DNA from 4 places in the Xanthocytophaga agilis genome. Region 1 is predicted to be linked to each of the others. Evidence: riboswitches for the same ligand, from Rfam matches in the RefSeq annotation. Region 1 holds a riboswitch; each other region holds the start of a gene.
The links. A riboswitch is a leader RNA that binds a small molecule or an ion and turns the genes downstream of it on or off. The one in region 1 is predicted to bind cobalamin.

Region 1 (8,087 bases):
ATTCCTGTCAGTTTGTTTTCATCCAGATCATACGCTTTCAGGATAGGAAGAGAATAACTGGTTGTCGTACCTTCTTCAGTTACAGAGCCTGGATAGTAAATTCTATCCACTGTTTGTAACAATCGCAGCCCTTTTACTGTAATCAAATCCGGATCTCCTGGACCCAGTGAAATACCATATATCTTTCCTTTTTTCAATGAGTTAGTGTTGGTTTTTACTTAAATGCCCAGAATCTTTTTTACACCAGAGAGAATCCCTTTCTTCTCTGCAATTTTCTCATCCTCTTCAAAAAGGATTCCTTTTACTGCTAAGTGATGCCCAACCTGTTCTTTTCCTACCTCATTTTCAAAGCCAACAATCTGTGTACGGTATTTACACAACTGGCAGTTCATATTAGGACTTCCTTTTTCTGCTTCTGTAATGCGTTCACTTAAGGCTTCGAGCAACAGATCATCTGTTTCAAAGGAACTGGTATAGAGAAATTCTTTCTCTGAGGTGCTATTGAAGGTATCTATCTGTTCGTAAATTCGTTTTAAAAGTACTCCGGTAAAAAGAAAGATTGGAAGTACTACCACACGTTGGAAAGGCAAATGTTCCAGCAAAGGCAGGGTGTCTTTGAGCAAAGGTGTTGTTACACCAATATAGGCTGTAGTTCCAAATCCAAAGCCCATTCCTTCCCATAACATACGCATAAGTTTAACCACATCTGAATTTGCATCCGGATCAGACGTTCCTCTTCCAACCACCAGCAAACAAGTTTCTTTGCGATCTGTTTGTGGATGCTGAGCTTCCAGAACTTCAATGTTTTTCTTTGCCAGTTGGAGAATGGATGGTGTGATGCCTATATGACTGGCTAGCTTGATCGTTAATCCCTCATATTGTTGCTGGAGGCTATTCATCTCATATGGAATATCGTTCTTGGCATGCCCTCCGGCAAATAAAATGGCAGGCACAGCCGTAATTTCACGTACTCCTTCCAGATACATCCGTTCCACTGCCGCTGCATATACCGGATGAGAAAATTCCAGAAAGCCATAATCCACTATACGATCCGGATAACGGTGTTTAAGTAGTAACACCAGTTCCTTGAAGCCTTCAATGCCTTCTTTATCACGACTGCCGTGTCCACAAAGTAATATTCCTCTTTTCACTACTGACAGGTTAATAGATTTAGTGTTTGTTGATGCTTTTTTCAATGGCTGAAATGGCCAGAATATCCGGATAGATAAATGTATAATCTAACCTTTGTTTGATTTTGTCAGAACGGACGATTTTATAACCTGTTGCTGATTTGTCTGAAAATTCAGGCAAAGATAATCTATATACGGTTGCCTCTGTCATATAAAATTCTTTTCGTGTAGGATGGGTATCTGCACAGGCGTTAAATACTTCTCCCCATACATTTTGGTCAATAATTTTTTCAATCAGTTGGATACAATCATCTCTATGAATAAGATTCAATGGCGTATGGACATCTGTAACCCGCTTCTTATTGTGAAGATAATGATGGGGCATTCTGTCATAGCCGATCAGTCCTCCAAACCGCAGACAAGTAGTCGAAAATTGTTTTTGTAAAAGATATTCCGACAGATGCAACGCTTTTCCACTTCCTTTTTCTGCCAATTGTGTTTCTGCTTCTGTTACTTCCCGATTCACATCCCGATAGACAGAAGTAGAGCTGATAAATAAAATGTGTTGTAAAGATGATGTTTTCATGACAGATACTAATTGCTGTATCTGAGCCGGATAATAGTGTTCAATGTCTTCTCTGCGAGATGGTGGAAAGCAGACAATCAAAATATCACAAGACAGAAATCCAGCAAGATCATCACAGAAAATACTTTGATCTGTGATTTCAAGATGATAAGGAATAATATTTCGATCTTTTAATTTTTCTATATCAGTAGTTGATGCAGTCGATCCTTTAATAGGATATCCTTTTTGTAAGAGATGTTCTGCCAGAGGTAATCCCAGCCAACCACAACCTAGTATACTGATAGTCAAAGAATTCATCTGATGAAATTAGTGGGCTGTTCTACTATGTATTTTGTAACGGATGTAAAGGTCGATATACAACAATGCGATTAAACCTATAAATACAAGCCCCACTACATTGTTTTGGAAATCATCAAGTTCCAGTGCAGGATTAACCATACAGCTTAATTTATAGGCGGGAATTGCAAAACACATGAATGTAATCAATACATTGAGTTTAAAGCGATGGTTGCGAATCCGTTTCTGATCAAACTTCTGGAGTAATTTGCTAAGATAAAGAGAGTCGAAAGTACCTGTAAGCATCAAACCTCCTGAAAATACACAACCTCCAATAACTGCATAAACCCATTGGTCAGAAGCAGAAACTGCATAGCCAAATGCAGCAATCTGAGTAGAGGTATCAAAGATGAATCCAAATATAATTCCAGTTAAAATGATAGAGAATGGATTCAGGTGGGAGGTAAGTGATGTAGGCAGTAACCATTTACGTAGACTAACTGTCTTTACCTCTTGTTTTTGAGTGAGAGTAATGACATTGGAAATACCAATTATGACCAACATAATCAATGGAACCCATTCAATTAATAAGTTGAGAGATTCGGGTACTTCAAAACTGTTCCGCAGTAAGCTAAGGAATAAAGCAATTCCAGTAACCATAAGTCCATGACCGAATGTAAACAGAGTTCCTACCCAGCGAGCCCAACGGCTTTTGGTTTCATGAAGGCGGTAAGTAAATCCATCAATAACAGTAATGTGATCAGGGTCAAGTCCATGTCTCAAGCCTAATACGAAAAGTAAAAGTAATCCGGAAACATGATTCCCTGTAATTTCCAACATAAAGAGTAACAAATTTAGAGTGAACAGTAAGTCTGACTCCAAACCTGTAGGGATATATAAACTAAGAGGGGATTGGGCACACAAAGCCCATACATCTCTCTCTTCTGCTTTTTTCCCGAAGCAGGATGGATTGCACAAATGGCAGGTCTTCTGACTTGTTCAGTTTTTAACGCCTTCCCATGAGAGATCTCACAGTGGCTGGAGATGTTAAAAACGTGTAGAATGAACTTACAGCAGCGGGTACTGTCCCGGACTTACACCGGATTCCCTTTTAATCTTTAGAAAATTATTCTGAAGAACCAGTTTGTGGTTGTAAAGATAGATATCTGTTTTAGATTTTTACAAAAACCAGTGTATTTGTATATCCAATCTATTCAAAATATAATATGTAAGGCTAATAATAAGTAGAAATAGAAGTGTGGTTGCATGATTAATATAATAGATTCGATAGAATTCGTTATGGGTAATATCTCTGACAGTATGACCAATAAAAGGTTTTTCAACAAGTTTACCATGATAAACATTCGGGCCGCCAAATCTCGTATCCAAAATACCTGCTAATGCAGCTTCCGGATAGCCGGAGTTGGGACTGGCATGTTTATGACCATATTGGAAAATAAACTGAAGTCCACGTGTATTAAATGTCACCAGCACCATCAATAATGCAGTGAGTCGTGCAGGTATAAAGTTTACTATATCATCCAGACGAGCTGCAACTTTTCCAAAGTAAAAATACTTGTCGTTCTTGTAGCCAATCATAGAATCCAGTGTATTAATCATCTTGTATGTCATCATACCTGGGACCCCTGCTAATGCATAATAAAATAAAGGAGCAATTACACCATCGCTCAGATTTTCAGATAGGGTTTCGCAGACTGCAGTACGTATTTGGTTTGCATTCAGTTGACTGGTGTCTCTCCCCACAATCCACGACAAACGTTTACGACCTGCTTCCAAACCCTTTATATTGAGTTGATCGAAGACTTCTTTTCCCTCCTCTAAAAGGCTTTTATTGGCAAGACCATAAAAAAGAAATACTGAAGCGAATATGTAATAGAGTACAGGGTGTATGTAATAAAGGAATTTTATCACCCAATAGAAAAACAAAAATGTGCTTACACATAGAGTAGTTGTTAGGAGTGCTCCTTTTATAACTTGAAATGAGTCCTTATTGAGAAGTTTTTCTCCATAATAAATCAGATTGCCAAATAATCGGATAGGATGTGGAAGCCATCGGGGATCACCAAGACACAAGTCAAGCAAATAACCAATCCACAGAGGAATTAGAAATACTAAATAGGAGTGTGACATGTAGAATTATTCTGTATAAGTCAAAGATTGAGAAGATTCTTAATGCCTACCAGATCATATAGAAAACTGCAATCTTCTCCCCAATAAAAATGAATATAGGAAGCAAGTACATTATTCTTTCTATATACAGGTACATCAATATCTTTCAGACGTGCTGTTTTAACCTGAATATCTGTTGTACTTTCATTGTCTGTAGTCATTATTGAGTAATGGAATTCATGTCCTTTGTATATATTATCATTATGGTATACAGATCGATATCCTAACGAAAGTTTTGCATGCTGCATGGATGTGGTAATATCCAGAAATCCAATCATTGGATATTCTTCTCCTTCTGCATTGATAATAGATTTTCCCAGATACATCATACCTCCACACTCTGCTAATACATACCCGTTGTTTTGGCAATAAGCCAACAAAGCATCTCTTAAGGATATGTTTTCTGATAGCTGTTTTAAATGTAGTTCAGGATAACCTCCAGGCAGATAGATTAAATCTGCTTCAGGTAGAATAGTATCATGTAATGGGCTAAAAAAAGTGACTTGTCCTAATCGCTTTAGGACTTGAAGATTTTCCGGATAGGTGAAGTTAAACGCTTCATCTTGTGCAACTGCTATTTTTAGAGAAGCTATATTGGGAGTATTAGCAGGTGAAGTCTGAGCAGTTGGAATAGTGCAAAGATCTAATAGCCGATCTATTTGTACGGTTTTTGAAATATGTAGAGCCGCTTTCTCTATTATTTCTGAATAATTGTGTTCAGAAGAAACAGAAAGTCCAAGATGACGGGATGGGATACTTATTTCCGGATTGGCAGGAACATATCCAAGGCTTTCAAGTTCTACATCTTCACAAGCCTCTTTTAAAAACTGATAGTGACTTTCTGTAGTAACAAAGTTGAAAATCACTCCTGCAATTTTAAGCCGGGAATCAAATGTCTTAAATCCATGCAGCAAGGGTGCAACCGAATAAGCCATGGCTTTGGCATTGACAACCAGAATAACAGGAAGATCCAATAATATTGCCATTTCTGCGCTACTGCCCTGCATTTTGTATGCACCATCAAAAAGACCCATAACCCCTTCCACTACAGCTACATCTGCATTCTGTATATTCCATCTATAAAGAGAGTGAATATGTTCCTGACTCATCATAAATGCATCCAGGTTGATGCTTTGTTGACTGGCTGCCAATGTGTGATGTTTGGTATCCAGATAATCAGGACCACATTTGAAAGGTTGTACCTTATATCCTCTAAGACTTAATGCTTTTAATAATCCAAGTGTTAGTGTAGTTTTGCCGCTATTACTGGTTGGAGCGGCAATCAGAAATTGAGGTTTCATGCCTCAAAGATAGAAGTTTTATTCCAGTACCTGCTTTTTCATTTGCTATAACAATTGAATGTCTGTTAACACAAAAGTATATGCCAAACCGGGAGAACTTATTCAAGGGATGCTTCCGGATGGTACCCGGTTTCTGGTGAGTAATAAATCGTCGCAGCTGTTTTATACTAGTACAACTATTAGATCTCATGATAAAAATGCTGTACTTAATCCTCTTAAACCCAAAACTTGTCAGGCAATACATGTATTTTATGATTACCTGTCAAAAGATAAGTATATATCTAAACAGCAGATAATTCATATTCAACAGTCATCCAATATTCCACAAGGAAAAGGGTTGTCCTCCAGTTCAGCAGATATTCTCGGGGTTTTGAGTGCCTTGAATTTATTTTATCAAACTAACTATACAGCAGAGATTCTTTATCAACTGGCCGTTCAGGTTGATCCAACAGATCCTTGTTTACATGAAGGAAATATAGTATTTGACTCTTCTCAGGGAGCAGTAATGAAGAGTTTAAACGAAATTCCTTACTGTATTCTCTACTTTGATACAGATTTTGATTCAACTGTTGATACTATTAGCTTTGGCCGATCTGTTCACTATTCTGAAGTACAAATGCAGAAATACGAGGAAATAATACAGAATTTGCAAAGGGCTTTCAAAAATCAAGATTATACTCTTTTATATGAATGTACAAAACTAAGTGCCCAAATAAATAACCAGATCTTGCCTAAACCTGGTTTTGATTTACTGAATGAATTTGCGCTGACACATGATTGTGGAGTTTTTGTAGCCCATAGTGGTACCTACATGGGATTGATTATGGATTTAGTAACCTTTCAGCAAATTCATAAAAAGGCTATTGCCTGGATTAAAAAACATTGGAATACAACTATTTATTCTGAATATCTATGACTGTTCTCAAACCCATTATGTTTGTGGGTACGGCTTCTGATGTTGGAAAAAGCATTATTAATACTGGGTTTTGCCGGATCTTTAAACAAGACGGCTTTAACCCTGCACCGTTTAAGGCACAAAACATGTCTTTAAACAGCTATGCAACACCTGATGGATTAGAGATTGGAAGAGCACAGGCAGTACAGGCAGAAGCCTGTGGGATTGACTGCCATACAGACATGAATCCGGTGCTCTTAAAACCGTCTAGTGAAAAGAGCTCTCAGATAGTTCTTAACGGAAAGCCGGCTGGAAATCAATCAGCTTATGATTATTTCATGGGAAATAATAAACAGGAATTATTTAAAGAGGTAATTGCTGCCTATGATAGGTTGTCCCAGAAATACAATCCAGTTGTGATGGAAGGAGCTGGAAGTATTTCAGAACTTAATCTGAAACACAGGGACATTACAAACATGCGTATGGCTTTGTATGCCAATGCAGATACATACCTGGTTGCTGATATTGATAGAGGAGGAGTATTTGCCAGCATTTATGGAACGATTGCTTTACTGCCTCCAGAGGAGAAGGCGTTGATCAAAGGAGTAATTATTAATAAATTCAGAGGCGATAGCCGATTGTTTGAGGATGGTCGTAAAAAAATAGAAGAGCTATGTGGAATTCCGGTTGTAGGAGTAGTCCCTTATTCAAAAGGTCTGGATATTGAGCAGGAAGATTCGGTAGCATTACAACAAAAGCAATTCCGTCAGAAAGAAGGGAGAGTAAATGTGGTAGTGGTGTTATTGAAAAGACTATCTAACTATACCGATTTCAGTGCCTTGGAAAGAGATGATCGTGTACATCTGTTTTATAGCCATGATCCATCAGAAATAGCAAAGGCTGATATTATTATCCTTCCAGGTAGTAAAAATACTATTGCAGATCTGATTGATATTAGAAACAGCGAGGTGGCACAAGTCATTGTTAGTGCATTTTATCAGAATAAAACTGTAATAGGAATTTGTGGTGGGTACCAGATGATGGGATTAACAGTTAATGATCCGCTTCACATAGAAGGAGAAATAGAAACGATGCCAGGCTTGGGTTTATTGCCTGTACATACTACACTAACTGCTGAAAAGATTACTAGACAATGTCAGTTCAGATATAAAGCCCGCCATGAACTATGTGAGGGCTATGAAATCCATATGGGTATTTCTGAAACAGAGCAGAACAAACCTCTGACTAGTTCACTATCTGGACAAACGGATGGGTATTGGCTTTCAGATTTATGTTGGGGGTCGTATATACATGGCATACTGGATAATAAAATCGTTATAGACGATTTACTGAGTAGGTATCTCTCCCACGCTCATACTCTATCTGACTTCATTGATACGAAAACGTATAAAGAGCAACAATATGATCAACTGGCTCAACACTTGCGTACTCATATAGATATTGCTTACATTTACCAACAGCTTCAATCCTGATATATGTTAAATGGTCACGGAGACGATGGGTATTTATATCAAACTCCTATTGTTGCCAACTTCAGTTCCAATGTGTTTTATGATGGTTTTCCCGATTCCTTAAAAAATCATCTGGCTACTATATTAACAAATGTAAAAAGCTATCCGGAAGTAGATGCAAAGCAGTTGGCTAACTTATTAGCTTCAACAAACACTGTGGATACAGATCAGTTGATC
Region 2 (8,087 bases), on a different contig from region 1:
ACTCTGTACTGTAATTTTTCCATGAAGTCTGTCCACTGCCTGTCGCACGATATAAAGGCCCAACCCTGACCCATCTGCTCGTTGGGTAGCACGAAAAAACATTTGAAATATTTTTCCCAGATATTCCGGCGCAATGCCTATTCCATTGTCCTGTATCTGAATGTTTGTATACTCATCTGTATAACTCACACATATCCATACTTTGCTTTCAGTACGGGGATTGTGGTATTTGATGGCATTAGATAATAAGTTTTTAAAGATAATTAATAACTGAAGTTCATCACTTTGAATGATGTCTGATGCTGGCATATCAATGACAACCTGAACTTGGTCAAAGCCAGGATAATATTCCAGTTCGTGTAGACATTGCTGAATTATTTTGTTTAGGGAAACGGGTTTATACTCCAGTGCATTAAACAAACTACGAGAATGGTTCAGGATTGAGTTGATAAATTCTTCAAGCCTATCTACCCGATTACCTATGAGCTGAATATACTGGTGTTTCTTCTCCAGATCAGATTCTGCCTCTATCAAACTAAGGAGACCTGCAATAGAGGCTACCGGAGAGCGGATGTCGTGTGATACTTTATATACATACTGATCCAGTTCCTCATTTCTCTGTTTCAGTTCGGAAAGTGTTCTTTCCAGATGTGCTGTTCGTTCAGAAACTTTAAACTCAAGATCTGCTTTTAACGCTGTTAGTTCTTCATTGCTTACCCGTAAGGCTCCATTACTTAAACTTAGTTCCTCACTCATCACCTGTAATTCTTCATTGGTAGATTGTATTGCTTCATTTCGCAAGGTTAGCTCACGGTTAAGTTCCTGTAATTGAGCCTCCTGTTGTTTGGTCACTGTTACATCCATCGCAGTGCCTTTTGCACATAAAATACCATCCTGATTTTTATATACACGAGCCTTGATATAAATATATTTTAGTTGCCCATCCGGAAGGATTACTCTGTAATTTATGCTATAGGGGGCAATCTCTTTAAGGGCCTTGTCCACAACTATCCTGACACGCTCTACATCATCCGGATGAATAATCTTATACAAAAGATCCAGAGAGCTGTCTGTATAGGCTAGTACAGTTGGCCAGCCAAAGATGCGGTAAAGTTGTGGAGTGCCTCGAAAAGTAAAATTTTTATACTCAGTCTCATAACTTCCAACTTGACTCAGTTCTTCTCCTAACAATAATTGTTCATATCTTTTGTGAAGTTCCTGATCCAAGCGGTTTACCTTGGAAAAAATAAAATGATAGATTAGGAAAATAGTAGTAAAAAAGAATATCAGGATAAACAACGCTCCCATGGCAGGAGTATATATGTTCTGATTGAGTCCGTACAGATAGAGTACAATAATGGGTGGAACTCCTAGCATCGCAATACCAAATACATAACGGGCCATCAGATTACCCAGATAAGGACCTGTAACGATAGATACAATGCCATGTTGAGGATATAAAAGGAGGAGCCCTTGGGCTAGACACAGAAATGCAAAACTGCTATGCACAGACATAGCCGAATAGCTTTTGAAATCGTAATAGTCATTGATCTGAAACAGATGTCCCAGAAAGATCAGGTAGCCAGTCAAAAATACAATAATGGAAAGTATATGGCCTGCCCTATACCTTTTGTAAATAAAACAGGGAAAGGCTATTCCAATACAGAAAAAACAGATTGCGCCTGCAATGGATATTCTGCCTGGAGAGGAGGAACCTATTTTGGAATCAGTTCCCAGCAACTCATCCAGATTCAATGCAAGAATGTGCCAGTGTTCAAGCATAATGGCAATGCTAATCAGTACAATAATTCCGGACAAAAGAAGCACTAGCCAGAAATAAGGTCTCTTACCTGCCATCTGAATAAGGTTACCTGCTGCTAAAATCAGTAAAATTGCTGTATTGACTTTCATTACAGCATTGCTGATTAAGAAAGTACGTAGAGGTAAGTAGTTAAATAGCCAGCCTATGAGACCAAGAATAGCAAGTACAATGGTAATACTTGCCAGTATTCTAACAAATAGTGTTATTCTTTTGGAGAAATGCAGAGCTGCCTCCATTATATAAATGATAAGGTAAACAATATGGAATGGATTTGCCTGATAAAGTATGTCTTTGTCACTCTCCGCGTCTGATTGAAGAAACCGGATGGAAAAATAATAAAACAGATACTGATTGTATATTTGTTTCTCAGATACTTCTGTAAAGTAAAGAAAAAAAAGTATAGAAAATAAGCCTTGTCCGGTGAATGCCAGGCAAGGCTTATTTTCTATACTTTTAATCCTTTTTAAAGCAGATCCTTTACATTGTTATTGTATAATGAATCATTTACAAATTAAAATGTCAAACAACAGATTGTATAAGCAACCTTGATCCGATTTTTGATAGAGAATAATTTTATTTGGATGATGCCTGTTCAATACGACTTTTACGTTTTTCCAGCACATCCCATACTTCATCCTGCCACTGAAGTGTATTTCCAGTTTGAGCAGTAAGAGCCTGAATAAAATCAGATAGCTTTCTAACAGGATCCTTTCCTAATTGATAGCCGCCTGATCTTGCTTCCAAACGTAGAGTAATATCTCCTACCTTGATAGATGCGTCCTGATAGTATACGTTTCGGAAAAAGGTGGATTGACCATCTTTATCAAACAGCAGTCTTATATCGAGAGTCTGCTTGTAGAAATTTTCAACCGTTTGACACATATGATCCAATTTACGATGTTGGATTCTGCGCCATTGTGTAGGAAAAATATCCTGCCACTGCTCCAATGTAATTAACTGTCTACTCAGTTGCTTAGTCATAGGATTAAACCATTGTTTTGTTTGTGTGATGTTGAGTATGATTAGATTTACTAAATAACGGGGTCTTAAATTTATCCGAAATAAAGTTCGGATTCAACTATATTTTTTCACTATAACTTACTAGTAAAGTGCGCATTATCTTATATGAATGAAGTGAATTCATACATACTATACAGGAATATTCATTGCATAAAAATGCAACAGTTTAGTGAAAACATCAGATAGATTCAGAGAATTGGATTCTCCTGATAATGCAAGTATGTTTACGCTTATTTGATATAAGTATATCGAAGAAGGATTAGAAGTGTATAACTGCTTAATATGTTACCTGATACGAGAGTTTATTGGACACAAAGATGGGTACAAAAGTATTGTTTTTTTCTCTTTTCAAAAAGAGAAAAAAACAATAAAAAGAAAGAAATTCCAAAAGATATACTGGGGTCTGTCCAATTTGGAGAATTGTTCCGAATAAAAGGTGTCTTACAGAAATATATTCCTGTTGGACTTTTCCTGATCATTAGGCTTTATCTTTAAAGCGTTTGTATAGGAATAATTGCCATTTTTCTTCTGCTACTCCTGCTTTGTCCATTTCAGCTCTGGCTAATGTAAAAAACAAGTCAGATAGCCGGTTGATATAGGCAGGTATTGCCTCATGTACCTCATCTGTTTTAATTAATGATGTGAGGCTACGTTCACCACGACGCATCTGGGTACGGACCATATGACACAAAGCGGAGATCTCATTACCACCTGGTAGTAAAAAATAGTCTGACGGAGAGGTCATCTTTGATTCTAACTCATCAATCCAGTTCTCACAAAACTCAGCGCCATCCTCAGGTATAGGATTCGTGTTTACTTTTTTTGTATCCGAAGGGCGGGCCAGATGTGACATCATATCCATCATATCTTTCTGAATTTTATGCAGATTTGCCTGCCACTCATGCTCAGAACCTAGTTTGACACGAAGTAGCCCAATAGTTGAATTAACTTCATCCAGTGTGCCAATACATTCAACGCGGACATCGTCTTTGTCCACACGCTTGCCTCCGAAAAGTCCTGTAGTACCTTTGTCTCCTTTACGTGTATATATTTTCATGATTTTGTGAAATTTAATAGTAAAGTTATAAGAGATTGATTACCATTCTCTTATAACTTTAATTCTATATTAGAAGGTAAAACTGTAACGCAATGTGAAATTTCTGCCTGGCATATTATAGCCTCGTTTTTCATAGTAGTTTTCGTCTGTGAGATTGTTTACCAGCAGACTTATTGTGTGCTGATGGGCATAGGTATAAGATGCTGCCATATCAATCACCATAAAGACCGGATACTGAATTTCCGGATATAACAAATCATTATAGTCTGTATCCTTTCGATGACCGACATAACGTCCACTGAGTCGTAAAGAAGCACCTTTGAGGTTATTGTATTCAATACCGTAATTCATAGTAAGCGATGCTACATTGTAAATGTCTTTGCGAGTTGTAGTACCATCTGTGGCTACGGTGATTTCCTTTGCATAGGAGATCGAAGTAGCGTTTGCAAATACACGCAATGAGTAAGCATACTCTTTCAATGCCCCAAAGTCATAGGCTACCTCTGCTTCCAGACCGCGTATCTCACCTTTATTCGCGTTTACATAGGTTGTTCGGGATTTGACTGTATCTCCACTGGTAGTAAATTCAGGTGTTGTATAACGAGTAGTACGACTTGTAATACGATCTTGTACTACTGTAGAGAAATAGGTGATATCTGCAGTAAGTCCAATAGCAGGTTTAACAAATCGGATTCCTGCATCCCAGGTGATGCTGTTTTCATTGGTCAGATCTGGGTTGCCTTGGGTAATCGCAACAGATTTATTACTACCTGATTGAGAAAATCCAGCTACCTGATAGGCATCCGGAGTCACAAACGCACGACCAATAGTTGCATGTACTTTCAGTGGTTCGATAATCTGGTATTGTGCACCCAAACTTGGACTGAGAAAAGGATTGGTTTCTTTGCCTGGCGTATAGGTAGTAAGAAGTGGAGTCGTTTTTACATCAAATGTAATTCTGTCAAACCGGAGGCCTGGCGTTACTGTCAGGCGGTTACTCAGGAAGAAAAACTGACCTTGTGCATAAATGGCTGTTGAGCGTAATGCATAGTTAGGACTGTAAGGTCTTGTTTCTGTCGTATCATTGGAATAGGAATGTGTTTGAATAGATACACTGGTATAGTCTATACCCAGAGTAAGTTGATGAATACCTAGTTTCAGTACATCTTTTACCTGTATTCCCTTCCAGGAAGATTGACTTTGGTAAGAACGATAAGGTGGTATTTTTACACCATTATTTTCGAGTGTATAATTATCAGATGTTTCCTGAGCAGTATACCCCTTTAGGCTAAGCTGGTGAATGCCCATTGTGCCAGCCAGACTTACTTCGCCATTTGCCCGACCAATGTCTTTGGTACTAGGCTGGGTATTTCCATATTCAATGTCACTAGGTGATTCTATACCACGTGCCAGAAAACGTTCTCCCCGAACATCCAGACGCCAGTTGGAAGTAAGCTGATAACCTGCCCGTAGTGAACCCGAATAATAACTCAGTTGTGTATAATCTCTGCGGATTCCATCACCACGGCTGTCATTGATTTCAGTAGCAGGTTGTTTTATATAATATTTGATGGCCGTACCTCCATGAAGTGCATTGCGCAACCAGTTGTCTTTTCCGGTTTTATAGTCATCATTGCGACTAAAGGATTGAAAAGACAAATCAAAGTCCAGCTTCTCTGTCAGATTGCCTCCCGTTTGACCACCAATACGTAAGGAACTATAGGAACCATAGTCTGCCAAAAGAGAAGAGTGAATTTTATCTGTTGATTTTCGGGTAATGACATTCACCACACCACCCATTGCCTGAGCTCCATAGAGTGCAGAGGCTGGTCCTTTAAGTACTTCAATACGTTCAATACTACCCGGATCAATGGTTGCCAGGTTTACGGTACCTGCCGGGCGACCATCTATCAGTAACAGTGTCCGTTGATTGATTCCACTAAACTGAGGCCGAAATCCCCGTATGCTTACACCTCCCAGCAAACCAGGATACTGCAATACACTGACTGAAGAGTTCTTTTTTACCAGATCTATAGCATCTATAAAGGATGTTTGTTTAATATCCCTTTGGGAGATAATATCGATTTGCTGAGGGATTCGTTCTTTTTCTATAGAAGAACGGGTTGCCGTAACTACTGTTTCTTTTAATTGATAAGACCGGATAGAATCAGCTACCTGTTGTTGAGCAATACCTGATTGAACAGTTACAAGAAACAGAATAACAGCGAATATAAATAGAATAATAGATAGCCTTAAGTTCACAGTTCAATTTAATTAAATGAATAAAAACAATGAGCTGAACGCAAGGACAGGCATATCACTTCAATCTTAATAATAGATTGATGATGAGTACTATGCACTGTACTTTTCTCCCGAAAGCTCAGCGGGTGTAAATTTCATCCAGGCAGGTCTTCTGGCTCTCCTGACTTTTGATTGTCTTCCCATCTGATAACAGACAGTGACATAGTATATCAAAAGCTTTGTAAACAGGATTACAGCAGCGGGGACTGCTCCGGATTTGCACCGGATTCCCTTTTAAGTCTACCTGATCAGATCGAAGAGGTAAACACCTGTATGTGAAAGCTAAACAAGCTTCTACTGGTATTTTTGATTTAAATTAGTATCAGGTAATTGTACTTATTTGTTTTTTCCATAGTTGAAGTGCAGCTAGCACTTCAGCCATAGAGTTGTATTTTACAGAAATTCCGTTCTGATAAAGAGTCCAGTCAGGTTGATTGTTAGTAAATAAAGCCTCTATTCTATATGCACTTGTCTGGTCTGTTTCGATACAAAAACCTTCCCGTTGTAGTGCGCGACGTGTCCAGAATACCAAATCCTTATGACCACTAAGTCCAATGACAGGACCCTGGCTATCGTTATGTAATACAAAGCTTCCTGTTGTTTGGTCAAAGTGAAGTCCTTTGCGGGCGAAGGCTGATTCAAAGGCTCCTTTGAGTACAAGGTCTTCAGGTGTACCCACCTCTAAGCTGCCATCAGGTAGTAAGATCCATACTTTGTCTGCTGCCTGTAATGCTAAGTCCAGTTCATGAGTGGAGAGCAGAATAGCTTTCTGGGTTTTCTTTGCCAGTTGATGCAGCAATTGCATCATTTCCACACGACTGGGTAAATCCAGATGGGCTGTTGGTTCATCAAGCATAATCATATCCGTATCCTGTGCCAAGGCACGGGCCAGCATTACTTTTTGGCGTTCCCCATCGCTCAGGTACTGAATAGAACGATGTTGGTAGGCTGTTATACCTATCACATCCATTGCTTCATATACCTTGATCACGTCTTCTGCTGTGAGATTGCCCAGCCAGCTTGTATAGGGGTAACGCCCCAATGCTACTAGTTCATAGACTGTCAGATTTCCTGCTTCTACTCGTTCTGTAAGTACCATACTTAGTTTTCGAGCCAAATCCTGGGGTTTTAAATCAGACAATGGTAAATTGGTAATACTAATATAACCTTCCAGCGCAGGATGTAGACCTGCAAGTGTACGCATCAGCGTAGACTTACCTGCCCCATTTGGGCCTAGCAGGCATACCAGCTCTCCCTGCCATAAGTTCAGCTGTAAAGGACCAGCTATTTTATATGTTTGCCCTTTAGATAGACGATAGCCAATTGACAAATCGACAGCAGTGAGTATAGATTTTCTTGCTGTCATACAAAGGATGCTCTTAGATTGCTTCGGGTCACAATAATCCATATCACAACAGGAGCACCCAACAGTGATGTCACTATATTGATCGGCAATACTGTCTGGCTACCTGGCATATGTGCAATAATATCACAGGCTAGCATTAACAATGTACCAATCAGGCAAGTGCAGGGAATCAATACCCGATGATTGGAAGTATTGAATAACGAACGTGTTAGCTGTGGTACGGCGATACCAATAAAGCCAATAGGTCCACAGAAGGCTGTAATACTACCAGTAAGCAGACTGGTACTTGCCAGAATAATGGCTCGTGCCCAACCTACTGTCAAGCCCATACTTCGGGCATAATTTTCACCTAATAACAAAACATTCAATGCTTTGGATGAGGCAAATGCTAATACCAGCCCCACTACTACTGTACCCGTCAGTACATATAAATGATATTCTGTTACCCCGCCCAATGATCCGAATGTCCATAGTATATATTCCTGTAACTGTTCAGGTTGACTAAAATACTGCCATATACT
Region 3 (8,087 bases), on a different contig from region 1:
TTCCGCTTCCTTCATACCCTTGAAAAGCTGTATAAAGCCAATCAGATAAAAAAGGAAAAACCATTTCAGTATGGGTATCCAGAATAATCCCAGAAAACCAATAATTCCCAAATGTTGTAATTGTGTCCAATCAATTTGTTTTAGTTTTTTCCAGGTATTCATATGATAGAGAAAGATGACCTATTCCTTCAGAGGCACCTATTGGTGAAGAATGAATAAAAAGGTAACCCAACTCTTTCAAAAGAGAAGAATGTACACCATCGAAATCATCATACAGAGATGCTGGAAAATAAAACAAGCCCAAACATTTCTATTGGGCTTGTTTTAACAGAAGGCAGGGCTTGAACCTGCAACCAGACTGATAAGGGTAGTCGTCCCACCAACCCCCCGTTGGGGGTCAACCTTTTGGGTACTTGATCAATTGCGTCTTCCAATTGCGCCACTTCCGTCGTTACACAAAGTTACTCAGAAAATGAATTTCCTCATGCAATAATTTCCATTGGCAAAAGGAGACAATGAGTAGAAATCCGGTAAAGAGAATCCGTAAATAGTAATTCCATGGCAGGAAAATTATCTTATTACTCTGTTACAGAGGATTATTAGGGATAAACGTAGTATTGACAATCTGGTGAATCACATCATCCAACTGCATGGACTTTGTTTTTAGATCAGCAACTACATGCTTTTTATCAGGATCGCTGACATCCTCTTCTTCCAGCAAATTAATCAGACCCATAATAGTTGCAACAGGTGCTCTCAGTTCATGAGAGCTCAGAGAGGCAATTTCCCGCAGACGGGCATTCTGCTGTCTGATTTCATCCTGAGCGGCCAGTTGCCTTGTTACATCACGAGCTACACAGGCAGTTCCTGTTACCTGACCTATTTCATTATAAATAGGGTTGAAGCCTACTTCCTGAATAATTTTAGCTTGTGTAGTAGGGTCTGTAAACTCGTTGTAGGCACGAAAAGAATTGCCCTCAAAGGCTTTGTCGTAGAGTTTTTTGTATTTCTCTATATACAGGCTTTGTTCATTACCACTGACCCGTTCATGCAACTGCATACCGGGCTGGATATCAATCTGAAATATTCTGAAAACAAACTCTTTGTATGCTTTGTTCGCAAATAGGATACGTCTGTCACAGTCTACAGACCAGATATTGTCTTCCGTATTATTGATCAGAGCCTCCAGTGTTTCCTTGGTTCGCTTAATCTCCATCTGGATCAGATGTTGTTTCGTAACATCCAGTCCAACTCCCTGAATTTCTTTTACCTCTCCGAATTCGTCTTTGACTCCCACAATATCACATTCCAGCCAATGGATCTTTCGGTCTTTGTCCCATCGTCTGTGGGTAATATGGATTACCTGGCCAGGTTTGTTTTTTGCTTCCTGATAAATTTCTTTCACCTTTCCAGCATCATCGGGGTGCCAGAAGTCCGATATTTTCTTTCCAATCAGATCCGACTTTTTTTGTCCGAAATCCCGGCTGTAGGTATCATTCACAAATGTATATTCCTGGTCCGGATTGATACGAAACAATAGTGCGGGACCCGCATTGATGACTGACTCAAGAAAAGTGATCTTTTTTTGCGATTCTCTTCTATGAAATAAGATATCTGTCACATCTCGAATAATATGCATCAGAACTTCATGTTGGGTATCTGGCAGTATAAATCGCACCATTTTTACCTGTACCCATTTTAAGGTACCGTCTGCACTGATAATACGGTGTGTGAGTTTGACTTCTCCTGATTGTGTCAGTTGTTGTGTACTGCGGACTACTTCATTCAGATCCAGTGGGTCTATGATTTTTTCCCATAAACCGGGCTGCTGCTTCATGTCAGCCTCACTATACCCGGTAATCCCCTCTACTGCAGGACTAATGAACAGGTATTGATTGCTGCTGATGTCAAAAGCCATAACGGCATCTTCCAGCGCAGATAATAAGAAATGTAATAACGGCATGTGAAAACCCTGTTTCGCTTACTAAGAGTGTATTCTTAAATCTAGTAAAATTTCCATTTAAAATTTGAAAATCGAAGGGGAATATTGAGGGAAATACTATTTCTATTCGCTAATTTCCAGCGAAAACAACACTATCAATAGATTATCAAGAAAATTTATCTGGATATTGAAAAATGAAGTATGCGGAGATAGGCACATTTTTCAAAGTTTGTTTTATTTAATTGCCTATCATAAACCTTTAAGTTAATCCAAATGAATAAACTACTAGGGATAGGTATATTTTCGGTATTGAGTATTTTGACAGGTTGCAACAAGCCATATTATACCATAAAAAAGCAAACTACAAACAAGCTATTGTTACTCAAGCTGAAGAATGAAACAATAGATAGTATTCCATTCTTTTCTGAAAAATATTCCAGATTTTATGTAAAAAGTAATTCTATATTCATTACAGACATTACCTCTTCTATAAATATCATTTACATTCATTTAAGGAAAATTACTATTGAAAATAATAAGCTTTCAAGAGCTTCTCCCAAATCAAAAATAATTCTAAGTATCAATCCTGAATATGATAGATTAATTCGTCTGTCCTTTAACAAAGAATCGCTTTTTACGAGGGTTTATAAAAATGGAAACATGATCGAACAGATTGTACCCCTAACAGATTAGTAGGGATGAAATCAAAGTGTATAGTTAGCTAGTAACTCGACTCTTTCTTTGTTTTTCTATTTTACAATGTAAGCGTTTAGAAGATACTTTTCGTTTAATCCGTTTCCCGGTAAGTACTAACTAAGCATATACTGCTCACAAGTAACCCGCTTTTTCGTTTTTTGTCCTCCTGAAAGGATCTCGTGGCAAGACCGGCGACCTTTACGATTTGAGTGTATTTCTTCTCTCAAAAACCAAACGTGGCTCTATTTGTTACAAGTTTCTTTCAGAAGGACAGGTAGTCAGAAGGAAAGGTAGAGGGATGATCTTTTTCAGAAGGATAGAATGTGTATTTTCTATGCGTTCTTCTAAAGTTCAGGTGACTATTATTTCCTTACAGTATAAGTTAGATCGCGTATTTTAGACTTAATAAGAAGTTTCGTGTAGGGCCGGGGGAGAACTGATTGGAGTAAATGGCATTGGCAAAGTACTGTTTATTTAATACGTTGTTAAGATTCAGCCTTACATTGATTCGTCCCACACGATACCCAATAGCCATGTCGGTTACTGTATAGGCTGGAAGAGTATACGTGTTGGTACTGTTGGTGAACGTGTCACTCATATAGTTGACTCCTGCTCCCATATTCAGTCCTTTGAATGCTGCATATTGCCATTCATAGTTTAGCCACAGATTCAGCATACTGACAGGTGCAAAAGATACTCTTTTTCCTGCAACCGGATTTATCTCACTACCCTCATATGGAAGGTAGTTTGCTTTAGAGAATGTATACCCTGCTGTCAAATCCAGTCCTTTCCACAGACTTCCGTTGATTTCTGCTTCAAACCCTTTGGATTCTGCTGAGCCAATCCGTTTGTAAATTCCTCCAGGAAGAGCTTCTACCTGATTGTCTTTTCGCATATAGTAAAAAGCAAGGCTGGCTGTCCAACCGGAATGTTGCAGACGAGAGCCTATCTCTGCCTGATAACCAGTTTCCGGATCAAACGTTTCGCCATTGGGTGCAACACGGCGGGAAGGTTTAAAGTACGTAGAATACGAACTATAAACAGACAAAGGCTCAACAGGCTGATATACCAGTCCAAACCGATAGGTCAATGCATTTTTAGAAATAGTTGATTTCGGGCCTTCTTCGGTTACATGCCGCGTTGCGTCTACCTGATTGGTATAGTAGCTGCCATTAAAGATGTCATATCGTAATCCTATCAGTGCTTTCAAATACTCTGCAACCTTGATCCAATCCTGTATATATACTCCATGCACATTTTCCATAGTAGCCCTATAATTCTGGTCTGTGAAGGAAATATACCCCTGATTGAGAATCGGATTATGAATAGGAATTGTAGCGTTTTTTCCTGGACCATTGACATCTCCGTTATAGGTCTTCCTGTCCAGTATACTGAGTGAATATCCTACCAATACTTTGTGTACAATAGAACCAGTTAGCCATTCACTACTAAGCTCCAACTGGTTTTGAAGCGGTTTGGTCAGGTGATTGAAATAAAATGGAAAGGATCGGGTCAGTGAATCCAGTGACGCATTCACAGAAAGTTCTTCGGTTGAGAAATAATGGATATTATCATCATAATAGGATAGCTGATCCGACAGTTTTACTTTTTCGGAGAATTTGTGCACATAGTTGAGCTGATAGTCAAAACGGGTATGTTTTAAAAAGTCTGCAGGGTCATTGTACCGCGTATCGACATCTAGTCCAGGTATTTTTTTACTTCCTTCCAGCATAGGAATGCCTGTGTCCGTATCATAGTTGTCTTTGTTTACACCCACTGTCAGATAAAACAAATCTTTACTGGTAGGTGTATATTCCAGTGCCAGGTAGGCATTGTTTGTAGTAGACCCAGAATATCGGTAGCCTTCGGTATCAGACATTCCAAAGTCAACCCGATACCGCAACTGGTTACTGATAGAACCGGAGGCTCCCGCTCTCATTCTGCGGGTATTATAACTTCCATAGGTAGCTGAAAATTCCGCTTTAAATTCTTTCGTTGGGCGCTTTCTAACAATGTTGATAATCCCTCCCAGCGCTGAATGTCCAAACAAAACCGAAGCGGGACCTTTTAACACTTCTATACTTTCTACATTAGCCAGATTCGTTGTAGGGGCACTGGTGGAGATGTTGTGTCTTTCGTCTCTGACCCCATCAACAAGTAGTACGAAATTGCTGAACCCCCGGATGGTAAAATGCTGAAATCCCCCATAGGTATTATTAGCACGCACTCCTGTAGTATTCTTCATTGCTTCACCCAGATCATCCGCTCCACGCTGTTCTATAGTCTTTACAGAAACGGAAGAGGTAGTCAGTGGGATATCTCGCAGGGGAATTGCCTGTTTGGTAATAGCCGTGAAACTGGATTTTCTGTCGGATGTAATCACTATTTCCGACAACTCATTGGTCTTCCTGTTAAGCTGATAATTTAGCGAAGTTCTTTGTCCTGCGGTTACCACAATAGTTTGTTTTAATGCCTGATAGCCAATGCCACTAATGGATAATACATATTTTCCGGCAGGTATATTTTTGAGTAGAAAGTGCCCCGTTTCACTGCTGGTAGTACCATATGCCGTTTCATCCAGGCCAATAGTCATATTAGGGAGTGGTTCTTTATTTTCGGATTGGATATATCCGGAAATACTACCCTTTTCAGATTGAGCCAGCATACATAAAGGCAGAAATAATAGACAAAGAAATAGAGGTAACATATGTTGTAGTGACTTATTCATAGAGAAATACAAGGTCGAGGTTTGGTAGAGTAATTGATTGGTGAACAGACCGAAAGCCGATGAAACAGGCTGGGTTCCAGGTGGAATATTTTTACCTACCACTTTTGCCTCAAGGACATGATCTTTTACTATCTGATGGGTACTTGTTGACTCATCATCAAAAATACTCTTTCTGTCTAACGGTATATAGACAGTTAATAGGTGGCTCTGGCTATCAGTGTGCGGATAGCAGCCATAAGGTGTTTGCATACTTTTAACTGTGTTAAGATGGATAGTTAAAAGCTCTTACACTCCACAATGTAACAAGGGATAAAATCAAAGACAGGGGAGAGATCTGACTGAAAACAGGTATGCATATGATGAGGTTCATCTACGTGAACCGCCTCAGATCCATAGTTTGTAAAAATTTCAGAACAGAAAACACCACACCTGACCGTGCTTCAAACCGCGAAAGCATTGTCATACTGGAAAAGGCAGGTCTCCTGACTTGTAACACGTATACCATCCTTCCCATATCATTGATACAGTGGACAAACAAGGGTATACGCTTTGAAGGTTACTTACAGTTGCGCGACAGTTCGTGATTTTCACACGATTCCCTATTAATCGGCATTATGCAGAACCTCTTCCAGAGGGTATAAAGTAAAGAACTTACATGAAGGGGCGAATATACTTTATTTATCGGATTTGGACGTAGGTTTAGATTAATTCCTGTTTTGTCATGGAATTCCATGGATAAGAAGATTGTTTGCTATGCGAGGTATAAACCCTGGTTTTGGTATCCGGTACGGATTATCATATTAGGAAGAATCAAGATAGAGTTATTAATGAAAAGACACTGATTTGAACCTATAATTCGAATCAGTGTCTTTTTGTTTCAAATGAGATTTAGGAAGATGAGAAAGTTTCATCGTTTACTAACAATTACATGCTGAATTTGCTGACCAGCAAGTATCATGGTGCTACTATCAGATGTTCTACAGGTTGGTTCTCCTTTTCCTGAAGTGGTAATTCATACAAGAAGAAAGGATTAGTATAACCCGCATTATGTAATACAGGTTTGGCAACATTGAACACCTTTACACCTTGTTTGGTGGCACCTTCCAGATGTCCATGATGTGCATGCCCATGAAAGGCAACCGTTACTTCCCTGCGATCCAGCGGTTCTGCTAAGTAGGATGATCCAAGAAAAGGGAAAATCTCCTCAGGTTCGCCAACCACCGTTTCTTTGATAGGAGAGTAATGTAATACAGCCACTTTTAGTATATCAATATCATCTCCCTCCAGGCGATACAATGCCTGATCCAGTTTCAAGGATTCTTCCACTGCCGCCTGCACATACGCTTTATTCATTTCTTCCCCAAAGCGCGGAAGCATAAACCGGTCAAAGCCCCCGCCAAACCCTTTTACACCTGCAAATCCCACTCCATTGATAACCACTGATTCTCCATCCAATACATGAATCTTGTTATTACATAAAACATGTCTGATTTCATCCTGTTGATTATCATGATAATCATGATTACCCAGTACTGCTATCACCGGAATAGAGCAAACACTCAGTTCCTCAAGCAAGATCTCAGCCTCACTGGCTTGTCCGGTATCTGTCAAATCACCACACAGAATCAGCGCAAATGCCTGTTCTGATACAGACTGAAAGCATTCTTTCCATTTGCCACGGTCAGTCGCTTTAATATGAATATCGCCAATAGCAGCGATTTGTTTGCTTTTCAAATTCATATCTATATGCTTTTCATTGTGATTGTTTTATAATTCCATTCCCGTACGTCAATATCATACTGCGTCTGATCAATGAGAGGCCCAAGACATAACGTTTGTTGTGGTGTTGGTAAATCATACTGTTCCTTGGCTTTTGCCAGTAACGCCTCCATTAACCAATGGGGAACCAGATCTCTTTTTGACGGATAACAAAACTGGAAACTAAGCAGCTGAGCCAAGAGTAGTTGCCAATGTATCTCCAGATGCGTCCATACCCGGTTCCAGTTCAAACGGTCTCCATAACGCACAATCAGGTGGTTCAGGTCAGCTCCATCAAACCGCTCCCGGTTTTGTACATAGATTTTACACCAGAACAACTCTTCCGCAGATAAAAACTGAACAGGTACACCACAAAACTCTCCCGCATACGAATTTTCCATCCAGCTATCATCTACTGTACAAATATTATTTACTGTGTTATATATAATATCCATAAAGTAATCATCGTGAAAGTACACCTTAGCCAACCATCGGGAATCAGTAATTTCCGTATGATATCCCATAGAGGAAAAGTGTTTGAGAATCTTGGGATACTCACTGGCTTTACAGAATATATCCAGATCCTTGGTGTCACGATAGATGCCTGTATACTGGTGCAGAGCAAATGCTCCTCCTACGAGATAGGATAATCCAGCTTCATTGAGCATAGTAAGAGCTTCTTTGTAGAATTTTTCTGCTGTTCTTTTTTCTTCCTCAGTAACTTTACACTTAACCATATGAATATATTTAATCTTTGATATTTCTCCCGAAGCTATTCGCATCTAGAAAAGCAAAGCTAAAATTGTGTGCCTCACAATATTGATTGTCAGTTACTAAGTAAAAACAACTCTTATGCATATTACCATACAAAAGGGCATTACAGATTTGCAAAAAGCAAGTGTCCTGAAACTGTGGAATGAGGAATATCCTCAAAAACTCCAGTATGCGTCCGTTGCTGAATTT
Region 4 (8,087 bases), on a different contig from region 1:
AAGCCGAACCCATTGAAGCTGCCACCACTATCAACCAGCTACCAGAAAAGCCCAGTTGCCGGATAGCAGGCATACTGGTAATATGTCCATTGGAAAGCATAATAACAGCTACTCCCAGTGCTGCTCCTGCTGTAATACCTAGTTCCGAAGGCCCTGCCAGTGGATTGCGAAACAACGTTTGCATCTGGAGACCACTTACAGATAAGCCACATCCAACCAACACAGCTGTAATAGCTTTGGGAATACGGATCTTCTGGACAATATAAAGCCAGGCTGTTTGTTCGGATGTTTGCTCAAACAGAATACGTACTACCTCCCGAAAAGGAATAGACACAGAGCCCAGCATAATGTCCAGCAGAAAGCCTGCAATGATGAGCAGAATTAACGAACTCACCACGATCTTCCGGAAGGAGGAATGGGATTTGGACATAGTACGGCTAGCTTCAGTATTGGAAATCATTGTACCTGTTTGTAATACACCAGTTCGTGATCAGGCAGTAATTCCGGATGAAGTATTTTAATCATATCTGCCAGTATCAGGTGAGGACTTACCGCACCAGACTCCCAGTAATCATTAGCTCCCTGTTCATTAGTTCGTTTGTTATAATTATAGACTTTGCCTGTTTTAAAAGAGGTAAAGTCCCCATATCGTTTGTCTTTGGCCAGAATATCTTGTTTGGTATCAATGAATCCTACATTGAGCCAGTATTCAGCTTCCAGTGCTATCGGATACACAGCTTCAAAACTGAGAGGTAGGCTACCTGTAGTTTTCTCATTTCGCCAATGATAATCTGTGCCTGCATCTTCAAAAAAGTGAGCCATGTAGCTATCACCATCTGGAAGAAACCAAGTATCCTTGTATGTCATACCAGTAATGATACTTGGCTTATGTTTCACATTGCGGGTTAGGTCTGACAACCGTTTATATTCCCGTGCAATTTTTACAAACTTTTCATTTACCAGTGCTTCTTTGTTGAGTAAGGCTGCCATTAGTTTCACCCATTCAGCACGTGCCAATGGAGTAGTTTCTACCCATTCAGAATTAATCAGCACAGGAAGTCCTGCATCTGTAAGGGTTTTGTAGTGATCCATCCGGGCTGTTGCGCTTCCTACTGTCATAACCAGGTCAGGATGCATCGCAATCAGCTTTTCTTCATTGATAGCTTGATCGTTGCCAACTTCTGTAATTTCTCCTTTGGCAATTCGTTTGAGTACTTCTGGTGAGGAAACATATTTCAGATTGCCCAGTCCAACTAATGTATTCTGCGCATCAAGAAAACTGACCAGACCTACATGCATAGACGACATACCAACCAGACTACGGACAGGTATCTCAATTTTGTGATATTGATCATAGCCTGCAGGACGTGGGGTGCCACGTTGTAACAAAAGGTAACGTGCTGTATCTCCTTTCGCTTCAAAAGGATTGAAGATATGCACTATCTTGTAATGATTGAAGTATTGGAGGGTAAATCCTTTGGCATACTCTATCTGTACTTTCTCTGGAAAATAGTTTTGCTGGTTCGCAGTGGTTTCCTCTACAGTATCCGATTGAGATGAGGAACGGCAACTGGTCAACATTCCTATCAGACAGTAGAGAGCTACCAGCCAACATGAACAGCGAACCAGTGAAGACAGCGGCAAAATCCTTTTGTGGCTGCTTCGGGTTAGGTTTTGTTTTGTTTTCATGAATACATGCGCCTTTCTTCCGAAAGCGATAAGTATGAAACCCCAACAGGCAGGTCTTCTGACTTCCCCAGATCTGACTCCTTCCCGCTCAGTACAAAAAATGAACAGTGGAATAATAATCTTGTCAGTCTTGGATAGTACGGGGTTACAGCAGCGGAGACTGTTCCGGATTTACACCGGATTCCCTTTTAAAGTAAACACTACGAGTTGTATCGCTTACTACCTCCAGGAATGGCAAAGCTAAGAAAATTTTATGGATTTGATGAGAGAAACAAAAAAGCCCGATGTTATAAGTATGAACATCAGGCTGGTAGTGAAGATCTGTATGAGATAAAGTTTTACAACTGACTTAACAGTTTATCTCGCATTCCCTGGGCATTTTTATTCTGAGGATTTGTCTCTGTTGCTTTAGTATAAAAGAGAATTGCCATTTGGTGGAGTCCCTTTCGCATATAACATTCACCTGTAAGTTCATAGTTATAGGATATATCCTCAGACTTGCCGTTCAGTAACAGGCTTAGTTGGAAAATACGGATTGCTTCATCAAATTTTTGTCTTCGCATCAGGTATTTGCCTGTGCTGATGAGATCGCCAATTTCAAATGAAAAGTCATAGATGTCTTGTTGTGTTTCCCGAATATGACGATAAAAGGCCAGCCCCTGTTCAAAATCTTTCAGAACCTTTTCCCGTAGGTCCAGATATACTGATTTTTTGGGTAGAGAATAGGGCTTGTCATGTAAAATAGCATGGATAGCATCTTTCAGTGGATACACTTTAAAGTTCTGGTTGTTGGTCATCAGAATAATGGTGATGCCTTCTTTCACATTGCAGGACATCAAAGCCTCATAGTTAAAGTTGGAGCCATGATGTTGATGCCAGGTAAGTTGCTGGTTTTCAAATTCAGTACTTCCAAGACTGGTTTCATTATCTCCAAAACTTTCTGCCAGTTCCTTAAAAGAAGTTTCAGAAATGAGTTGATATGAATGCAAGTTAATAGTCCACTTATAGAGATCTTCTACTGGTAATCTAAGCCATCCGGTAAGGCTTTGAGTAAAGTTAGCAGGCTCTACAAAATTGTTATCAAAAGGACGCGCCGTAGTTACATCGACAGTATAAGCGTCAATAACTGTCTGAGACATTTTACAAGGTTTGAAAATATACTTCTTTACAAATTCCGTATAGGTCAGTCCGGAGATCTTTTCAATGATCCAACGTTGCAGATACACATTGAGGTAACTGTAAATAAAAGCAGTACCTGGTTCAAATTCCAGTTTAGGTAGCTGAGTCAGAAAGGTGCGAACTTCTTCTTCGGAACTTGCATTGGAGGCAGGTAAGCCACTGGTATACTGAATCAGGTGTTTGATCTGGACTTTATCCGCCCAGGATGGAAGAAAAGAAAGGTATTTTGATACTTTGTCCTCCAACTTTAGTTTTCCTTTTTCTTTTAAAATCATGATACTTACTCCATTAAACTCTTTCGAGATGGAACCTATATCAAAACGCATTGTAGGAGTAAGTATTTTGCTTTTTGTCGCATCGGCGTAGCCAAACGAAGACAGATAGATAATTTTGCCTTTTTGGGACACAAGTGCATTGCCATTAAAGATTCCGCGTTGGTTTGCAGCTTGTAACAATGAGTCAATACGTTTGATCTTATCTGTCTGTGCATAACTACAGGTAGTAAGAAGTACAAATACGAAAATGAAGATAGATTTCATAGTTTACACAGATTGCCTGGGTGGATAGTAGTTTTTTGCAATAGTATAAACAAGGGTAGGCTTTGTTATGGAAAACTAGCTGAACTACTCTATATTCTTGTGAATGACTGAGAGGTATTTGAGAGTGTACAGTTATTCGTTTTACCTTTAGGAAATTAAAACCTCATATGAAGCAACTGTATGTATTGAGTTGGTATTTTGTCTGTATTGCTCTTTTATTTTCCTGCCAGTCTCAATCTGTTGTCAATCCACCTGTTAAACCAATAATTTCGAAACCACGGTTTCAGATAGGTGATAACCTGCAATGGGCTGCTACAAACTATAATGATAGCAACTGGATGTTGCAAAGAAGTGATACAAAAAATAAGGTGTTCTGGATAAGATTTACTATTACATTGCCTCAGTCATCTACAGGTCATTTGGGTCTTGCTATTCATTCATTTGGTGCATTTGAGTGTTATTGGGATGGAAAACTAATTGGAAAGAATGGTATTGTACAAGATAGTCTGCGTTCTGAAGTTCCTGGAATTGTTGATACTTATTACCTACTTCCTGATTCTGCCGTAGTGACTGGTACCCATACAATAGCTTTGCGTATGTCACAGGCATATATAAGTGATAACTACCGGCGAGTTCATGTTCGGGTTACTGACTATACCTCTCTGATACGATCACCTTTATTGCAGACCTGCTTTATGTGTACGCTGGCTGGCGCACTTCTTATGGCAGCCTTGTATTATGTGTTTTTGTATAGCCAAAACCGAAAGAGATCTGCCGTATTGATGTTTGGTATGGCTTGCTTTCTTTTTTGTGCATTACTGATGCTGGAATACCTGAAATTCTATATAGATATTCCTTACACTCATTTTTATATACGGCTGGAGGTTATAGGTGTTCTCACACTTATAATTGCTTTTTTAGTACCCTGGTATTTTGCTATACAATTTTCAGTACCCCAAAAGCCCGTTCTTTTATCTGTGCTGGGATTTTGTCTGCTGGTGTTATATATACTGTACTATGGGCATTATGATCTGACAGCACAGCTACTTACGTTATGTATGTGGGTTTTTTCTGTTGGTATAACTGTATTTGCACTCCAAAGGTATTTCAAAGAGGCTTTAATTGTGTTGGTGGGCTTACTGGCCAGTTTTATAGTACATATATTCCTGTATTATGATATCAGTCTGTTTGTAAGTTTTGTATTGATTGTTTTGTGTATGTTGTACCTGATGGCTGTACGTACCCGTGAACAGGAAAAAGCGTATGAGTCGTCGTTGTTGCTTTCGGAGAGATTAAAAAATGAATTATTGAGAAAGCATATTCAACCTCACTTTCTGATGAACACACTAACCTCTCTTATCGATTGGGTCGAAGAGTCTCCTAAAGAGGGTGTGGTTTTTATTGAAGCACTAGCAAAAGAATTTGAATTGCTCAGTGTAGTGGCTGAGCATTCCCTGATTCCTGTCCGGCAAGAAATAGAACTATGCCAAAGCCATCTGATAGTGATGAAATATCGTAAGGAAATTAACTACCAATGGAAAGAATTAAACATTGATCAGGAAGAGTATATACCACCAGCAATTTTACATACGATTCTGGAAAATGGTATTACCCATAGCTTGCCATTAGAGGATGGCTCCATTCGATTTCAGTTATATTTTGAATCTACTCCACAAACAAAAAAATACGAACTGACTGTCTTTGCCAGAAATCGTCCTGTTCTGATAGGGAAGACAGGTACAGGTTTGAAATACATACAAGCCCGGCTGACAGAAAATTATGGTTCGTTATGGAGTTTGGAAAGTTGTGCAGTCCCAGAAGGTTGGAAGAGTACCATTACCATTTATCATCCTCACCGTGCTATCAGATAGACAACTAATACTCCTAATACTGCATACAATGTACCAACTTTAATCAGCATGGCTGTAGTTTGTCTGCGGTCTTTGATAACTTCTCTTTTAAAAGGCGAATTGGTTTCTGCTGCTCTGATTTTCTGGATAGATTCCTTTCCCTGAATAGCATACAAAAGTTTTTCTTTTAGAGAAGGATTATCGTCTGCTAGTTTAAAAAGAAGATCTGTACGTTGCATACAAACGGCATGGACTATGGTGCTAAAATAACCTCTTTCACTGTCGTCAGATAACTCTATCATGTTATTTTTTAATTCTGTATAAGAGATAGTAGAAATGTTGTTGACTGTGTGCTGAGTAAGTTGACTTCGGGAACTTTTGGCTTCTATGACACTGTCTCGTATAATTTTGAGTTTGTTATCTGCAAAAGCTCTGAAGTCCTGATAATAAATCTGGGTATTCGTAAACCTATCCCAGTATCTGTATCCTTCATAGAAGCTATAGTGATCAATAGGATACATAGCATTGACTTCTACACTCAAGGTAGAAAAGTTAGTATGCCAATAGCCATTATTTATGTATTGGTTAATTTCTATTTCATTAGTAACAGTATCTATTTCTATCTTTAAGACTTTCTTGTCAGGTGTATCTGATAAGAGTACATACAACTTATTCTGATCTTTTTGGATCTTTGTGTTTGTGCCAATGAAAAGATATGCATCTGTACTACTCTGCCTTGATAATGTATCAGTCTGGATGAGGCTATAACTAGACCCCATTGGTTTATTCCAGTAACCTAATCTGAACAGATAAGCTAACTGATCATTTATTTCAATGAAAACAGTGTGTGTTTTTTTTGTACTGGAGAGAAATAGTTTTTTAGAAGTACCTTTTCCATAGACAGTTACCAGGCAGAAGCTCATTGCCCAGATAAATACTATATTTTTCATCTTTGGTGAGTGTAGGTTTATAGTTGTAGATTACCAATATAGATGCTGTTTTAACTGAATAGTTTTATAATAAACCTAAAATAATTATAACAATATAGGGTATTTGTGTGTTTCCTCAATTCTTATTTAAAACAGAAGCATAATTACTACAATGAAAATCCTTATTGTAGAAGATGAAGGGCGTATTTCCCGACGACTGGAACGAATGACACGTCAGTTTTTTACAGATATACTGGAAGCACTTTATATCTGTGAATCGTTGGAGGAGGGCCAATCTTATTTGAATACACATACCTTTGATCTGGTGTTGCTTGATCTGAACCTGAATGGTGCAGATGGCTTTGAGTTATTAAAAGCTGTTGTTGCAGAATCCTTTCATACCATTATTGTTTCTGCTTATAAAGACAAAGCTATTACCGCCTTTGAGTATGGTGTACTGGATTTTGTACCAAAGCCTTTTAGTGAAGACCGGTTAAGTCAGGCTTTTTTACGAGTTTCTGCTAAAGAGAAAGTCACTACCATGGGAGTAAGGTTTCTGGCTGTGAAAAAGAGAGGAAATAGCATACTTATAGATGTTCAGGAGATTTGTTATATCAAAGGGGCTGGAATTTATTCGGAGCTTCATTTGCAAAATGGAAAAAGAGAAATCCATGATAAATCGCTGGAACGGCTGGAACAACTTTTACCTCATACCTTTGAACGAATCCATAAATCGTATCTGGTGGAGACTTCACAGATCAAAGAAATTATAGTCCAGTCAGGTAGTAGCTACAAAGTTCTGCTTACTAATGGAGAGTTATTACCTGTGGGACGTACACGATATAGAAGTTTAAAGGTAAAATTATTTGGAGAACGTTGAGTATAAGTTTCATAGTAGATAAAAGAGCTTAAAGTTTTATTTTATATACTGATTGGTTGTTTACTTTGATGAATCTGAATAATTAATGGTTGTATAAGCTGGGACGAGAGATCTTATCTGCTAGAAACAGAAAGTATGATTTCGTAAATAAAAGATTTATGGCAGTGGGTAGGTTTGGTAAAACTATAGAAAATAACTTCTCAATAATTTTTCTTTATTCATTTCACCCACTTGTTTATGAAACAATTAGTAGTCAAAGTTTTAGTCTTAGTCTTTGTCGTTAGCTCTGTGTATGCTCAAAAAGTAGAGTATAAAGATGGTATTATTAAAATTGATGGCAAAGATCTGGCAAAAGTCAATAGGATAAAAGATAAAGAGAATATGGGGCTGACAAGTACGTATGAAGTATTCTCGATAGGTGGAGAAAAGCTGGCTATTGCAACGGTTGCAACAGAATATGAAGACAATGCAAATGATAACTCAACCTATTATTATCGAATAACTTTTTTGACTACAGGCCAACTCGGAATATTTGCTCTTTCAAAGCTTGGTGCTGAGAAATCATTTGCAAAGTTGATTGGTAACAGTGGAATTATTGTAAATGACCAGTTAGATTCCAAAATGGTTACAGAGTTTATTGCCAAAAAAGGAAGAAGCCCTAAGGTTGCTGTTGACTATACACTTGTAAGTAGAGACCGTTTTTCTCCAATATCTTTCAAGGAAGATAAAACTATAGAGCAAGGGTTTAAGATCATAGGGGCCTTTAAAGATGTAACTACTCGGTCAGACCTGGATACGTATGAAATTAGTTTACCCACCGGAGTGGTTGTAGCTAAAGTTAGTTTTACAGGAGGAAACAACGCAAAAAATTGTCAGATAACCACATTAAAAGATAATAATCAGCAACTTGTAGATATCGGAATTAAAGACACTGTGAATGTTCTTCTTGGTGTAGATCGTAATGTAGAAGCTTTGAAACGTATAGTTAACTGGTTGGTTACACACGAATACTTGTAAATAA

Region 2: linked by a shared signal. The riboswitch ahead of QNI22_RS30005 (TonB-dependent receptor) and the one ahead of QNI22_RS00200 (HoxN/HupN/NixA family nickel/cobalt transporter) in region 1 are both predicted to bind cobalamin.
Region 3: linked by a shared signal. The riboswitch ahead of QNI22_RS39775 (TonB-dependent receptor) and the one ahead of QNI22_RS00200 (HoxN/HupN/NixA family nickel/cobalt transporter) in region 1 are both predicted to bind cobalamin.
Region 4: linked by a shared signal. The riboswitch ahead of QNI22_RS30020 (ABC transporter substrate-binding protein) and the one ahead of QNI22_RS00200 (HoxN/HupN/NixA family nickel/cobalt transporter) in region 1 are both predicted to bind cobalamin.

What each region holds. Positions count from the first base shown of each region.
Region 1 is NZ_JASJOU010000001.1:39,383-47,469, forward strand. Features, by position in the region: gene cobI (precorrin-2 C(20)-methyltransferase) at 1-197, opposite strand, end outside; gene QNI22_RS00190 (sirohydrochlorin chelatase) at 219-1,196, opposite strand; gene QNI22_RS00195 (NAD-dependent epimerase/dehydratase family protein) at 1,171-2,013, opposite strand; gene QNI22_RS00200 (HoxN/HupN/NixA family nickel/cobalt transporter) at 2,023-2,832, opposite strand; cobalamin riboswitch at 2,956-3,152, opposite strand; gene cbiB (adenosylcobinamide-phosphate synthase CbiB) at 3,172-4,143, opposite strand; gene QNI22_RS00210 (cobyrinic acid a,c-diamide synthase CobB) at 4,164-5,483, opposite strand; gene QNI22_RS00215 (GHMP family kinase ATP-binding protein) at 5,542-6,399, shown strand; gene QNI22_RS00220 (cobyric acid synthase) at 6,396-7,871, shown strand; gene QNI22_RS00225 (pyridoxal phosphate-dependent aminotransferase) at 7,875-8,087, shown strand, end outside.
Region 2 is NZ_JASJOU010000014.1:34,985-43,071, forward strand. Features, by position in the region: gene QNI22_RS29990 (sensor histidine kinase) at 1-2,058, opposite strand, end outside; gene QNI22_RS29995 (hypothetical protein) at 2,396-2,803, opposite strand; gene QNI22_RS30000 (cob(I)yrinic acid a,c-diamide adenosyltransferase) at 3,321-3,899, opposite strand; gene QNI22_RS30005 (TonB-dependent receptor) at 3,969-6,161, opposite strand; cobalamin riboswitch at 6,286-6,488, opposite strand; gene QNI22_RS30010 (ABC transporter ATP-binding protein) at 6,523-7,566, opposite strand; gene QNI22_RS30015 (FecCD family ABC transporter permease) at 7,563-8,087, opposite strand, start outside.
Region 3 is NZ_JASJOU010000031.1:10,722-18,808, forward strand. Features, by position in the region: gene QNI22_RS39755 (M23 family metallopeptidase) at 1-162, opposite strand, end outside; tRNA gene QNI22_RS39760 (tRNA-OTHER) at 327-449, opposite strand; gene QNI22_RS39765 (PAS domain S-box protein) at 587-1,963, opposite strand; gene QNI22_RS39770 (hypothetical protein) at 2,216-2,635, shown strand; gene QNI22_RS39775 (TonB-dependent receptor) at 3,021-5,615, opposite strand; cobalamin riboswitch at 5,822-6,008, opposite strand; gene QNI22_RS39780 (metallophosphoesterase family protein) at 6,321-7,106, opposite strand; gene QNI22_RS39785 (nucleotidyltransferase) at 7,109-7,861, opposite strand; gene QNI22_RS39790 (GNAT family N-acetyltransferase) at 7,977-8,087, shown strand, end outside.
Region 4 is NZ_JASJOU010000014.1:43,173-51,259, forward strand. Features, by position in the region: gene QNI22_RS30015 (FecCD family ABC transporter permease) at 1-460, opposite strand, end outside; gene QNI22_RS30020 (ABC transporter substrate-binding protein) at 457-1,689, opposite strand; cobalamin riboswitch at 1,721-1,931, opposite strand; gene QNI22_RS30025 (serine hydrolase domain-containing protein) at 2,028-3,407, opposite strand; gene QNI22_RS30030 (histidine kinase) at 3,575-5,278, shown strand; gene QNI22_RS30035 (hypothetical protein) at 5,260-6,207, opposite strand; gene QNI22_RS30040 (LytR/AlgR family response regulator transcription factor) at 6,359-7,066, shown strand; gene QNI22_RS30045 (hypothetical protein) at 7,304-8,083, shown strand.